DNA from 2 places in the Streptomyces sp. NBC_00234 genome. Region 1 is predicted to be linked to the other one. Evidence: riboswitches for the same ligand, from Rfam matches in the RefSeq annotation. Region 1 holds a riboswitch; the other holds the start of a gene.
What was found. A riboswitch is a leader RNA that binds a small molecule or an ion and turns the genes downstream of it on or off. The one in region 1 is predicted to bind cobalamin.
Positions count from the first base shown of each region.

Region 2: another riboswitch for cobalamin. It lies ahead of OG230_RS13265 (ABC transporter substrate-binding protein); the one in region 1 lies ahead of OG230_RS32415 (CbtB domain-containing protein).

Region 1 is NZ_CP108101.1:7,394,410-7,401,408, forward strand. It holds gene OG230_RS32390 (excinuclease ABC subunit UvrA) at 1-827, shown strand, start outside; gene OG230_RS32395 (VOC family protein) at 974-1,360, opposite strand; gene OG230_RS32400 (metallophosphoesterase family protein) at 1,515-2,438, shown strand; gene OG230_RS32405 (4'-phosphopantetheinyl transferase family protein) at 2,435-3,130, shown strand; gene OG230_RS32410 (histidine phosphatase family protein) at 3,145-3,735, opposite strand; adenosylcobalamin (AdoCbl) riboswitch at 3,833-3,980, shown strand; gene OG230_RS32415 (CbtB domain-containing protein) at 3,984-4,199, shown strand; gene OG230_RS32420 (CbtA family protein) at 4,225-4,998, shown strand; gene OG230_RS32425 (GNAT family N-acetyltransferase) at 5,140-5,631, opposite strand; gene OG230_RS32430 (SDR family oxidoreductase) at 5,816-6,565, shown strand; gene OG230_RS32435 (hypothetical protein) at 6,661-6,783, shown strand; gene OG230_RS32440 (TetR/AcrR family transcriptional regulator) at 6,818-6,999, shown strand, end outside.
Region 2 is NZ_CP108101.1:3,054,467-3,061,465, reverse strand. It holds gene OG230_RS13290 (nicotinate phosphoribosyltransferase) at 1-452, opposite strand, end outside; gene clpS (ATP-dependent Clp protease adapter ClpS) at 542-850, shown strand; gene OG230_RS13280 (DUF2017 domain-containing protein) at 897-1,481, shown strand; gene OG230_RS13275 (amino acid permease) at 1,788-3,218, shown strand; gene OG230_RS13270 (M67 family metallopeptidase) at 3,333-3,755, shown strand; cobalamin riboswitch at 3,769-3,925, shown strand; gene OG230_RS13265 (ABC transporter substrate-binding protein) at 3,963-4,955, shown strand; gene OG230_RS13260 (FecCD family ABC transporter permease) at 4,952-5,992, shown strand; gene OG230_RS13255 (ABC transporter ATP-binding protein) at 5,989-6,756, shown strand; gene OG230_RS13250 (putative leader peptide) at 6,847-6,975, shown strand.

The DNA.
Region 1 (6,999 bases):
GGGTCCTGACCGTGGTCACGGGAGTCGCGGGGTCCGGCAAGAGCTCGCTGATCCACGGCAGCCTGCCCGCACGGGAGGGGGTGGTGGTCGCGGACCAGTCGCCCATCCGTGGCTCGCGGCGCTCGAATCCGGCGACGTACACGGGGCTGCTCAACCCGATCCGTACGGCGTTCGCCAAGGCCAACGGGGTCAAGGCGGCGCTTTTCAGCGCCAATTCGGAGGGCGCCTGTCCCAAGTGCAACGGCCTCGGACTGATCTATACCGACCTTGCCATGATGGCGGGCGTCGCCTCGGTGTGCGAGGAATGCGAGGGCAGGCGATTCACCTCCGAGGTCCTCACCTACACCCTCCACGGCAAGAACATCAGCGAGGTGCTGGGCATGTCGGTGGCGGAGGCCCACGGCTTCTTCGCCTCCGGCCAGGCGCGCACCATCCTCGGGCGGCTGCGTGACGTGGGGCTCGGCTACCTGCGGCTCGGGCAGCCGCTCAACACCCTCTCGGGCGGGGAGCGCCAGCGTCTCAAGCTCGCCATCCACATGGCGGAGAAGGCGGCGACGTACGTGCTCGACGAGCCGACCACCGGCCTGCACATGGCCGACGTGGACCAGTTGCTCGCGCTGCTCGACCGGCTGGTGGACGCAGGCAACACCGTGATCGTCATCGAGCACCACCAGGCGGTGATGGCTCACGCGGACTGGCTCGTCGACCTGGGCCCCGGGGCCGGACACGACGGTGGCCGGGTGGTCTTCGAAGGGACGCCCGCCGACCTGGTCGCCGAGGGGGACACGCTCACCGCCCGGCATCTGAGGGAGTACGTCGCGGCTTGAGGTGGTGCCCTCAGCGTGGGATGCGGTCCGCCGGGAGGGCCGGCGGGCCGCATCCCACGCTCAGGGGCGGGTGAGCAGTCGCCCGGCTCCGTGCTCCGGTGTTCCGGCGGCGGGTGTGCGCCGACAGGTACACGGCCCGTCCGTTCTCAGGGCCGATACCGCAAGGGGTGATCGGCGGGCACCTCGGTCAGCACGATGCGATGGCCATCGGGATCGGCGATCCACATCTCGATCAGACCCCAGGGCTCCCGCAGCGGCGGACGCAGCACGTGGACGCCGTGCCCCACCAGTTCCTCGTGGGCCGCCTCGCAGTCGGCGACCTGCAGCCAGAGCCGGATCGTCTCCGTCGGGGGTTCGTCCGACCGCCCGGACACCTCGAGGTAGCCGCCGCCGAGGAAGTAGACCGTCCCGCGCTCCGGCCCGGTACCGAACTCCCGGTACACGGCGAGCCCGAGGGCATCCCCGTAGAAGTCCCGGGAGAGCTGTGGGTCACGGGGTCTCAGCAACACCCGGCTGCTCAGCACATGCACCATGAAGGCGACCCTACGCCGGTACGTGCCCGACCCGAACGATCTACGGCGGAGATCACCAGCGTGGCGACGGTCACCCGTGAGACGGTGGATTCGAACGAACTCCGTACCGATGGAACAGATTCACGCCTCGGCCGACAGATCGGGAAACGCGTCCATGAGTTCTCTGAGCGACCCCGCCCCGCCCCCCGCGCGGGGAGCGGGCCGGCTCCTCGCCGTGAGTGATCTGCACGTCGGAATCGCCGACAACCGCGCGATCGTCGAGTCGCTGCACCCGACGTCCGACGAGGACTGGCTCATCGTCGCGGGTGATGTGGCCGAGCAGGTGTCGGACATCGCCTGGGCGCTGGAGCTGCTCGCGGGGCGATTCGCGCACGTGGTGTGGACTCCGGGCAACCACGAACTGTGGACCATCGACAGGGATGCCGTGGCGCTGCGTGGCCGGGCACGGTACGACCACCTCGTCGAAGTGTGCCGCGGACTCGGCGTCTCCACGCCCGAGGATCCCTTCCCCCACTGGCCGGGACCGGACGGGCCGGTGGCGATCGCACCCGTCTTCGTCCTGTACGACTACACCTTCCTGGCCCCGGGGACGACGACGAAGGAAGAGTCCCTGGCCCGCGCGCACGAGGTCGGCATCGTGTGCACCGACGAGTTCATGCTCCACCCCGATCCGTACCCGACCCGCGACGACTGGTGCCGGGCCCGGGTCGCGCAGACCGAACAGCGGCTGGCCGCGCACGATCCGGCGGTCCCGCTCGTGATCGCCGGGCACTGGCCACTGGTGCGGCAGCCCACCGATGTCCTGTGGCACCCGGAGTTCGCCCAGTGGTGCGGCACCGAGCTCACCGCCGACTGGCACCGTAGGTTCGACGTGGAGGCCGTGGTGTACGGCCATCTCCACATTCCCCGTACGACCTGGTACGACGGGGTGCGCTTCGAGGAGGTCTCGATCGGCTATCCCCGGGAATGGCGCGAACGGGGCCATCCGCTGGGGCTGTTGCGGCAGATCCTGCCCTACGCGGAGCGCCCCGCCACCCCGGTCGAAGCGCACGCGGACGGTCGGGAGGAGACGTCGTGATCGAACGGATCCTGCCCCTGTACGTGGCCAGCGCGGAGACCTGTGACGAGGACGCGCCGCCCGGCACCCTGTTCCCGGAGGAAGAGGCGCTCGTGGCCACGAGCGTGGCCAAACGGCGGCACGAATTCGCCGCGGCGCGCTGGTGCGCACGCCGGACGATGGCCGCTGTCGGCCTGCCGCCCGCTCCCGTGCTGCGCGGCCACCGCGGAATGCCGCTGTGGCCCGCCGGCTACGTCGGCAGCATGACGCACTGCGACGGCTACCGTGCGGCGGCGCTGGCGAAGGCGGAGGACCTGAGGGGGCTCGGCGTCGACGCCGAGCCCAACGCACCGCTGCCGTCCGGTGTCTGGGAGATCATCTCGCTCCCGTCGGAGCGCGAACGGCTGCTGTCGTACGGTGACGTGGCGGCCCGCGAGGCCGGTTCGGAACCCGACGGAACGGGGACCGTTCACTGGGACCGGCTCCTGTTCAGCGCCAAGGAGAGCGTGTTCAAGACGTGGTACCCGCTCACCCGGATCGAGCTCGACTTCAGCGAGGCGGACATCACGTTCCACCGCACGTCACCGAACACGACCGAAGGCACGCTCAGTGCACGGCTGTTGAGGTCCGCGCCCGGCATCCCGCCGACGCTCACGGGGAGATGGCTGGTTCACGACGGCATCGCGGCGACGGCGGTCACCTTGCCGGGGTGAGCACGTCGGCCTGGTCAGCGGCCTTCGGAAACCAGGGGCTGACCACACGTCAGGTTCCACCGTCCGAGGCGTCCGCTGAGCTGGGTGAGCGTCAGTGGGGCGACGTCGAGGCGCCAGAACGCCGTCGCGGGCAGACCCAGCCCGTGGACGACCGCCGCGCGCACGACAGCTGGCTCGACGACGGCGAGCACCCGGCCTCTGTCCTCTCCCAGGCCGTCGAGCCAGCCGCCGACCCGCGCGCACAGCTCCGACAGGGACTCGCCGCCGTGCGGAGCGGCGGACGGGTCGGAGAGCCAGGCCGCCACGGCTTCGGGCTCGCTGTCGCTCACATCGGACAGCCGACGCCCGCGCCAGCGCCCCAGGTCCCAGTCCGCGGGAGCGGGTTCGGGCCCGGGCCGCAGGCCGAGCGCCTCGGTGGTCCGCAGACAGCGTTCGGAGCCGCCGCTGACGCACAGCTCCGCGTCCGGCACGCCCGCCGCGGCGGCGCGGGCACGCCGCACTCCGGACTCGTCGAGGGGTGCGTCCCCCTCGAACCGGGCCTCTCGCAGAGCGGCGTTCATCGCCGGCGAGACCAACATCACCCGTACCGTCACTTCGCTCTCCATTTTCTGAACGTGGCCTGTACAGCCCGCTACTTGCGGCGTTCGGGGGTCACCGCCAGGCCGATTGCACCATGGCGGTGCTCAGCCACAGGCGGTAAGGTCACGACGACCATGACGACGGTGTGACGGAAGCCGGTGAAAATCCGGCACGGTCGCGCCACTGTGAACTCGTACCTGTACGGGAAGTCAGACCCGGCACCGTCGTCTCAGGCACCACGATCGGGACGCGTGTTCCCCCAGGAGGTTCTGCCATGGCACAGTCTGCTGCCGTCACCACCGGCGCACCCGCCATCACTCCCATCTCGCTGAAGGCCCTTGCACCGTGGGCTGCCTTCTTCGGCATTCTCATGCTCGTCCTGCTGTACTTCGTCGGCGCCGAGCAGGGTGCCATCTCGGTCATCGCCGGCGAAGGCGTTCACGAGTGGGTCCACGACGGCCGGCATCTGCTCGGTTTCCCCTGCCACTGAGAACCGATACGCAGGGGACATTCTCGTGAACTCCATATCTGTCAGGGCTCTGCTCGTCCGCGGGATGCTGGCGGGCCTCGTCGCGGGCGCGCTCGCCCTCGTCGTCGCCTACTTCCTCGGCGAGTCCCAAGTGGACGCCGCCATCGCGCTGGAAGAGGCTCACCACCACGACCACGGCGGCGGCGAGGAACTCGTCAGCCGCACCATGCAGGCCACCGGCGGGCTCGCCACCGGGATCCTGGTGTTCGGCGTGGCGGTCGGCGGCATCGCCGCACTCGTCTTCTGTTACGCACTCGGCCGCATCGGCGACTTCGGCCCCCGGGCCACGGCCGCCTTCGTAGCCGGTGGCGCGCTGCTGACGGTGTACGTCGTGCCGTTCCTGAAGTACCCGGCGAACCCGCCGGCCGTCGGCAATCCCGACACCATCGGCCAGCGCACCGGCCTCTTCTTCCTGATGGTCGCACTGAGCGTGCTGCTGGCCGTCGCCGCCGTCATCCTCGGCAAACGGCTCGCACCTCAGGTGGGCAACTGGAACGCGACGATCGCCGCGTTCGCGGGCTTCGTCCTGCTCATCGGGCTCGCCTACGCCTTCCTGCCCTCGTTCAACGAGGTCGGCAAGGACTTCCCGGCCACGCTGCTCTGGCAGTTCCGGCTGTCCACCCTCGCCATCCAGGCGACGCTGTGGACCGCCTTCGGTCTGATCTTCGGATACCTGACCGAACGCCTGCTGGAGCCGCAGACGGACCGCTCGCGCGCGGGCACGGAAGCGGCGCCCCGGACGGTGGGGGCGGTGAGCTGAGCGGTGGCCGTGACCGGTCTGCCGGTCCCATGACACCCTGACTGATCCGTCCGACCCACGACGCGACCCGCCGGACACCCTCCGGCGGGTCGCGTCGTCGCGTCCCGCCGAAGTGCGTTCCCGGGGCAGCATCCGGTGGGTCTATGACTCCTCGTCGGTCCAGTCGACGAGGTAGTGGTGCAACTGATCGTCCACGCCGACGAGCCGCATCCCCGCGGCGGTCATGACGCGGTGCGACCCGGTGTTGTCGAGGTTGGCGTCACCCTTCACGGACGTGGCGCCCTGCGCGCGGGCGAACTCCAGCAGGGCGCGAAGCGCCTCGGAGGCGTACCCGTTCCCCCGGGCCGCGGGGACCACGCTGTAGCCGATGGTCACCTGGCCCTCCTCGTCGGGTGCGCCGTGGAATCCCATCCCGCCGATCGCCTGTCCGTCCTCCCGCCGCCTGATCTCGAAGGCGCCGAACGGCCGGGGGTCACCGACCGTCTCGCACGTGCGCACGTAGCGCCCGGCGCCGAACCTGTCGCCTTCGTCTGGGTACCCGGGGGCCCACAGGGCGTCGGGCGCCGGTCGGCCCGCCACCAGGTCAGCAGCTTCGGCCGGGCTCATCGGGTGCAGTGCCAGGCGTGTTGTCACAAGGTCATCCATGAACGCGGAGTATTCACGGGGTACGGGCCGAGCGCACCCGAATATGCCCCAGGAGGGTTAGCGCTGATAGTAGCGACGCTACGGATGGCGGGTAGCGGTGCTATTCGTTTGGTGTTAGCGTTGATATATCGGGTTGGTCCGAACCGCCGGCCCCTCCATGAGGAGCAATGCCATGAGCGAGCACAACGCCCCCAGCCGCCGCCGGGTCGCCGTCGTCATGGGAGGCTCCCGCGGCATCGGCCGCGAGAGCGCCGAACGGCTGGCGGCGGACGGATTCGCGGTCGTCGTCAACTACGTGGGCCGGCGCACCGAGGCCGAAGCCGCGGTCGCCGCCATCGTCGCCGCGGGGGGAGAGGCCCTCGCACACCGCGCGGACGTGGCCGACGAGGTCGCTGTCTCCGCCCTCTTCGACGCGGCCGAGGACGCCTTCGGGGGAGTCGACGTGGTCGTCCACGCCGCAGGCGTGATGACGCTGGCCCCCCTGGTGGACACGGACCTGGACGCGCTGGACCGGATGCACCGCACCAACATCCGCGGCACCTTCGTCGTCGATCAGCAGGCCGCCCGCCGCCTGCGCGAGGGCGGAGCGATCATCAACTTCTCCAGTTCCGTGCTGTCGCTGTCCCTCCCCGGCTACAGCGCCTACGCGGCTACGAAGGGTGCCGTCGAGGCCATGACGCTGATCCTGGCCCGCGAGCTGCGCGGCCGGGACATCACGGTCAACGCGGTCGCGCCCGGACCGACGGCGACGGCCCTGTTCCTGGACGGCAAGGACGAGGAGACCGTGGCGAGGATGGCGGCCCAGCCGCCGCTGGAGCGCCTCGGTACGCCACAGGACATCGCGGAAGTCGTTTCCTTCCTCGCGGGCCCTGCCCGCTGGGTCAACGGCCAGGTCGTCCGCGCCAACGGCGGCATCGTCTGAGGCGATCCACCTCGTGCGACGGCACCTGTTCCACCGGCGTCGCCCACTCCGGCGCCCCCTTCGCTTCATCGAGCCACCGGCAGAGGAGCACGGCCATGACTGTCGACCCCGCCGACGACGGCAGCGTGGCGGTCGGCGCCGTCGCCGCCCGTATGCGCACCGAGTTCCTCACCCGCATCGGCCTCGACGACCTCCTGACCACCCGTGCCGGCGTCTGAACTGCGCCGGGCGCCGCTTGATAGCGTCCGTCCGATGAGTACACGAGAGCGCATTCTCGAGGTGGCGGCCGGGCTGGTCGCGGAGTCCCCGGACGGCGACGTCTCCACGCGTGCCGTGTGTGAGGCCGCACAGGTGGGCGCACCCGCCCTGTACCGGCACTTCGGGGACAAGGAAGGTCTGCTGTCGGCCGTTGTCGACCACGGCTTCGATGCGTA
Region 2 (6,999 bases), 4.3 Mb from region 1:
GAGGCGGCGGCGGCGATCGCCGAGTCGTGGTTGAGGATGGAGAGGATCACCGTCTCCAGCAGTACGCACTCGGCGAAGGAGCCTTCGACCCGCAGGATCGGCGAGCCCGGGAAGTACACCTCGCCCTCCGGGTAGCCCCAGATGTCGCCGCTGAACCGGTAGTCGGCCAGCCATTCGAGTGTCGGTCCGTCGACGATGTTCCGGTCGCGGAGGAAGGCCAGCATCTCGTCGTCGAAGTGGAAGTTCTCCACCGCGTCGAGCACCCGCCCGGTGCCTCCGACCACTCCGTAGCGCCGCCCCTCGGGCAGGCGCCGGGTGAATGCCTCGAACACCGAGTGCCGGTCCGCGGTGCCGGCCTTCAGTGCGGCCTGCACCATCGTGAGCTCGTACTGGTCGGTGAAGAGTGCGGTCGACGGCACACCGACCCGTCGCCCAAGGTCCGCTGAGTTCATGACACGGATGCTACCCCCTATTTCGTCAAAGTGACGAGATGTGGGGTCCGTTTGTGCGATGAGCCCTTCCGGGTGGCAGCATGGGGTAGGTGAGCGTTGCTGCCCCCGTAGAGATCGAACGTCCCGAATCGGCCGAGGAGACCTCCGTCGTCCCCGAGCCCGATGTCCCCTGGGTGACGCTGGTGCACAACGACCCGGTCAACCTCATGAGCTACGTGACCTATGTCTTCCAGGCGTACTTCGGCTACTCCAAGGACAAGGCCCACAAGCTGATGCTGGACGTACACCAGAAGGGCCGTGCCGTCGTCTCCAGCGGAAGCCGCGAGGAGATGGAGCGCGATGTCCAGGCCATGCACGGCTACGGTCTCTGGGCGACCCTGACCCAGGACCGCAACTAGCCCGTCGCCGCCCCGCCCCTCCTTCCGCCCCACCATCGGAGAATCCATGGCCGGCCATTTCGAGGCCACCCCCGGCGGCGGCGCGGCCGTCGCGCTCGACGAGGTCGAGATCGCCATCCTGCGCTCCCTCGCCGTCCAGCTGCTGGAGCTGATCGGCCCCGGCGACCAGCCCGCCGAGGGGGAGGACCCGCTCGCCGCGCTCTTCGCGGAGGGCCCCAGCGAACCGCCGTCCGACCCCGCCCTGGCCCGGCTCTTCCCCGAGGCGTACGGGGACGAGGACAAGGAGCTGCGCGAGGCGTCCGCCGAGTTCCGCCGCTTCACCGAGAACGACCTGCGCAACCGCAAGCGCGACGACGCCCTCGCCGTCGTACGGACCCTGGACGCCCTCGCCCCCGTCGGCGACGGCGGCGCCGTACTCAGGCTCACCGCCGAGGAGTGCCACAACTGGCTGGGCTCCCTCAACGACCTGCGGCTCACCATCGGCACCCGTCTGGAGGTCACCGACGAGGACGGCGGCGAGGACGGCTCGCTCTACCGCCTTCCCGACAGCGACCCGCGCAAGCCCATGGTGATGGCCTACCTCTGGCTCGGTGCGCTCCAGGAGACCCTCGTCGAGACACTGATGCCGTAGCCGCCCCGCAGGTGTTCGCTCAACGGACGCTCAAATCCGAATAACGATCGCGTCACCTGAATGGCCTTTTTTGCTGCGCCTGGAAACGCTTGTCCGCTTTTTCCTGTGGTGTGCGCCACACAATGACTCCTGGGCTGCCCCGGCCTGCGTGATAAATCTTCACGACCACCCGGGGACGCCACCCCTGTTCCCGGGGGCGCTACAGACCGGCCGAACGCCGGCGGCACTCCATCCATATCCGGGGGGATCAGGACCTGATCCGTAGCCTGCGAGGGCGCGGATCGGCGTGGAGAAAGGCGCATCACCATGACATCGGCGCAGGTCGACAAGGGGCACTCGGGCCACGAGGCCGCGAATGCCGAAACAGCGGGCGAGGGTTACCAGCGCGGACTGGGAGCCCGTCAGATCCAGATGATCGCCATTGGCGGAGCCATTGGCACCGGGCTCTTCCTGGGCGCGGGCAAGGCCATCGACCGGGCGGGGCCCAGTCTCATCCTGGCCTACGCCATCGCGGGCCTGGTGATCTTCTTCATCATGCGGTCCCTGGGTGAACTCCTCATGTACCGCCCGGTGTCGGGATCCTTCTCCGAGTACGCCCGTGAATTCATCGGCCCGTTCTTCGGATTCGTGACCGGCTGGACGTACTGGCTGTTCTGGGTGGTCACCGGAATCACCGAGGTCACGGCCGCCGCGACCTATATGACGTACTGGTGGGACATTCCCCAGTGGCTGTCCGCGCTCGTATTCACGTTCATTCTGTACGGCGCCAACCTGATCTCCGTGAAGCTCTTCGGTGAGCTCGAATTCTGGTTCTCGATGGTCAAGGTCACCGCGATCATCGGCATGATCCTGATCTGCGCCGGCGTCCTCACGATCGGCTTCTCCGACGCCGGGGACACCGCGACGGTCGCCAATCTCTGGAACGACGGCGGATTCTTCCCCAAGGGCATCGGCGGCACGCTGATGACCCTCCAGATCGTGATGTTCGCCTTCCTCGCCGTCGAGCTCGTCGGTGTCACGGCGGGCGAGTCGAAGGAACCGAAGACCGTCCTGCCCAAGGCCATCAACACCGTGCCGTGGCGCATCGCCGTCTTCTACGTCGGCGCGCTGATCATGATCCTCTCCGTGGTGCCGTGGAGCTCGTTCAAGCCGGGCGTCTCCCCGTTCGTCGCCGCGTTCGAGCAGATGGGCCTCGGCGTCGGCGCCGCGATCGTGAACTTCGTCGTGCTCACCGCGGCGCTGTCCTCCTGCAACTCCGGCATGTACTCCACCGGCCGCATGCTCCGCGACCTGGCGCTCAACGGGCAGGGCCCGAAGGCGTTCACCAAGCTGACGAAGAACGGCCTCCCGCTGGCGGGCACCACCTTCTCGGCCGCGCTGATGCTCGTCGGCGTCTGGATCAACTACCAGTGGCCGGGCGACGCCTTCACGTACGTCGTCTCCTTCGCGACCATCTCCGGCATGTGGGCCTGGATCATGATCCTCGTCTGCCAGATCCGCTACCGCGCCAAGGCCGACCGCGGTGAGCTGCCGCAGTCCACCTTCAGGGCGCCCGGCGCCCCCTTCACCAGCTGGTTCGCCCTCCTCTTCATCGGCCTCGTCATCGTCATGATGGCCGTCGACAAGGACGCCCGGATCTCGCTGTACTGCGCCCCGCTCTGGGCCCTGATCCTCGGTGTCTCCTACCTGGTGCTCAAGGCCCGCAACCCCGAGAACACCGCCTTCGTCAAGCGCTGACCCCGCCCGGAGGCTGCCCCGGACGAACGGCCGCCCCAACGGCCCCGTCCACCATGCGGTCCCGTGCGTACCACTCCCCGGTACGCGCGGGCCCGCATGCATATCCTGAACGCCATGCTGACCATCACCCAGGCGCTGTACGACCAGATCGTGGCGCACTCCCGCGCAGACCACCCCGACGAGGCGTGCGGCGTGGTCGCGGGCCCGGCCGGAACGGGCCGAGCCGAGCGCTTCATCCCCATGCTCAACGCCGCCCGCTCGCCCACGTTCTACGAGTTCGACTCCGCGGACCTGCTGAAGCTCTACCGCGAGATGGACGACCGCGACGAGGAGCCCGTGATCGTCTACCACTCGCACACGGCGACCGAGGCGTACCCCTCGCGCACCGACGTCACGTACGCCAACGAACCCGGCGCCCACTACGTCCTCGTCTCCACCGCGGACACCGACGAGGCGGGCCCCTTCCAGTTCCGCTCGTACCGCATCGTGGACGGCGAGATCACGGAGGAAGACGTCAAGGTCGTCGAGGCGTACTGACCCGTCCGTGACGACCATCTGACAGACTGCACGCAGACCAACGAGGCGGCAGGAACCAGGAAGCCGGTGCAAGTCCGGCACGGTCCCGCCACTGTGACCGAGCCCTCCGGGAGAGTCATCTCCGGGACAGGGAACGGGAGTCAGGAACTGACCTGCCGCCTTCTCGCATCGACCAGGGGACGAGGAAATCCCCCGGAGAGGCTCGCCATGTCCAGGCGCACCCCCGCGCTCATAGCCGCCGTGCTGCTGCTCCCGCTCGCTCTCACCGCCTGCTCCACCGCGGACGGGACGAAGAGCTCCGGGGACGCGAAAGCGGCACCCGGCTTCCCGTACACCGTCACCAACTGCGGTGTCACCACGACGTACGAGGCGCCCCCGAAGCGCGCCGTCACCATGAACCAGCACGTCACCGAAGTGATGCTGGAACTCGGCCTGGCCTCCTCCCTCGTCGGCACCGCCTACCTCGACGACAAGGTCCTCCCGGAGTACGCCGAGGAGTACGAGGCCACCCCGGTCCTGGCCAAGGAGTACCCCTCCTACGAGAAGCTCCTCGCCGCGGCACCCGACTTCGTCTACGGCGGCTACGACTCCGCGTTCGCCGCGAGTGACGGCCGCAGCCGCGAGGCGCTGAGGAAGTCGGGCATCGACAGCCGCCTCAACACCGAGTACTGCGCCAAGGGCGACACCGCCATGGACACCCTCTACGAGGAGGTCCGCGAGGTCGGCCGCACCTTCGGCGTCGCCGACCGCGCCGAACGCTGGATCCGGGACGCGAAGGCCACCAACGCCGCAGCCGCCCAGAAGCTCGAGAACGTCGAACCCGTCTCGGTCTTCGTCTACGACAGCGGCGACAAGACCGCCTTCACCGCGGGCGGCAAGGGCATCGGCAACGAGATGATCACCCGGGCCGGCGGCCGGAACGTCTTCGCCGACCTCGACAAGCCCTTCGGTGACGCCTCCTGGGAGAACGTCGTCGCCCGCAAGCCCGACGTCGTCCTGATCTACGACTACGGCGCCACCACCGTCGCCCAGAAGAAGAAGCGCCTCCTGGAGGACCCGGCTCTCGCCGACGTCCCCGCGATCAGGAACAAGCGGTTCGCCGTACTGCCGCTGTCCGACGCGGTCCTGGGCGTCCGCGCCCCCGCGGCCGTGGAGACCCTCGCGGCCCAGCTCCACCCGGAGACGGCCGCCGCCCGGTGAGCTGCCGCGCCCCCGACACGCGCCGGCGCCTGCGGTACACCCTCGTCGTCGGCGTCCTCGCCGCCGTCCTCGGTGCGGCCGTCGTCGCCGCCCTCGCCCTCGGCTCCGTCCGCATCCCGCCCGGCCAGGTCCTCGACATCCTGACCGGGCGGGCCGGGCCGAGCCCCTTCCGCACCATCGTCCTCGACGTACGGCTGCCCCGCGTCCTGCTCGGCATCGTCGTCGGCGCCGGACTCGCCGTCATCGGCACCGTCCTCCAGGCCCTGGTCCGCAACCCGCTCGCCGACCCGTTCCTCCTCGGCGTCTCCTCCGGCGCGTCCACCGGCGCCGTCCTCGTCATCGTCCTCGGCATCGGGGCCGGACTCGCCACCACCGTGACCATCCCCGCCGCCGCGTTCGCCGGCGCCCTCGCCTCGCTCGTGCTCGTCTACACCCTGGCCCGCGGCGGCTCCGGCCTCACCACCAACCGGCTCGTCCTCGCCGGAGTGGCCGTCTCCTACATCCTGTCCGCGCTCACCAGCCTGATCCTGGTCACCTCCGCCCGCGCCGACCACCTCCAGGAAGTCCTGTACTGGACGCTCGGCGGCCTCGGCTCGGCCCGCTGGGACATGCTCGCCCTGCCCACGACGGTCCTCGTCATCGGTACGGCCCTGCTCCTCACCATCGCCCGCCCCCTCGACCTGCTGCTCGTCGGCGAGGAGGGCGCCACCGTCCTCGGCCTCGACACCGCACGCTTCCGCGCCGCCGTCTTCGTCCTCGTCTCCCTGCTCACCGGCGCCCTCGTCGCGTACAGCGGAGCGATCGGCTTCGTCGGCCTGATGGTGCCGCACATGGCCCGGATGGCCGTCGGCGCCGGACACCGCGCCCTGCTGCCCGTCGCCGCGCTCGGCGGCGCCGTCTTCCTCGTACTCGCCGACCTCGCCGCCCGCACCGTCGCCGCACCCCAGGACATCCCCGTGGGCGTACTCACCGCCCTCACCGGCGGCCCGTTCTTCCTCTGGATGCTGCGCCGCCGCCCCGAAGGAGCGCCCGCATGACGACCCTGCGCACCGAGGGCCTCTCGTACGGGACCGGCGTGGGCCGGCACCTCGTCGACTCCGTCGACCTGACCGCCGCAGCAGGCGAGACGGTGGGCCTCGTCGGCCCCAACGGCAGCGGCAAGACCACGCTCCTGCGCTGCGTGTACGGCACCCTCCGCCCCACCCACGGCCGGGTCCTCCTGGACGGCGACGACCTTGCCACCCTCCCGGTGAAGGCCCGCGCCCGCCGCATCGCCACCGTCCCGCAGGACGGCCAGGCAGGATTCGAGCTGACCGTGCGCGAGGTCGTCGCCATGGGCCGCGCCCCGCACAAACGCTTCTGGGAGACGGACACCACCGCCGACCACGCCCTCGTCACCGAGGCCCTGGACCGCGTGGGCATCACCGCGCTCGCCCCCCGCGCGTTCGCCTCGCTCTCCGGCGGGGAACGCCAGCGCGCCCTGGTCGCCCGCGCCCTCGTCCAGCAGCCCGCGCTCGTCGTCCTCGACGAACCCACCAACCACCTGGACATCCGCTACCAGTTGGAGATCCTCTCCCTCGTCCGCGACCTCGGCACGACGAACCTCCTCGCCCTGCACGACCTGAACCTCGCCGCGTACTACTGCGACCGGATCTACGTGCTCCGGGACGGCCGGGTCGTCGCCTCGGGCACCCCGACGGACGTCCTCACCCCGGAGCTGCTCAGCTCCGTGTACGGCGTCACGGCAGAGGTCACAAAGCACCCCACGACGGGCGCGCCGACCGTCGTCTACCTTCCCTGACGGCCCACACTGTCCACCCAGTGAACGTTCACCATCCACCATGCGAGATCACACTCGGGTTTCCGGGGCGGGAATCGATACGATGACCGCATGGTTCTCCATGACGTGAGCGACAGGACGCCGGGCATGCTGCTCGTCGCGCGGCTGCACGTCGACCTGTGCAGGCTGTCCAGCGCGATCTGTCCCGGCTGCAGCCTGCCCGTGAGCCGCACGGTCTGAGCCGCGGTCCGAGCGCCACCCACA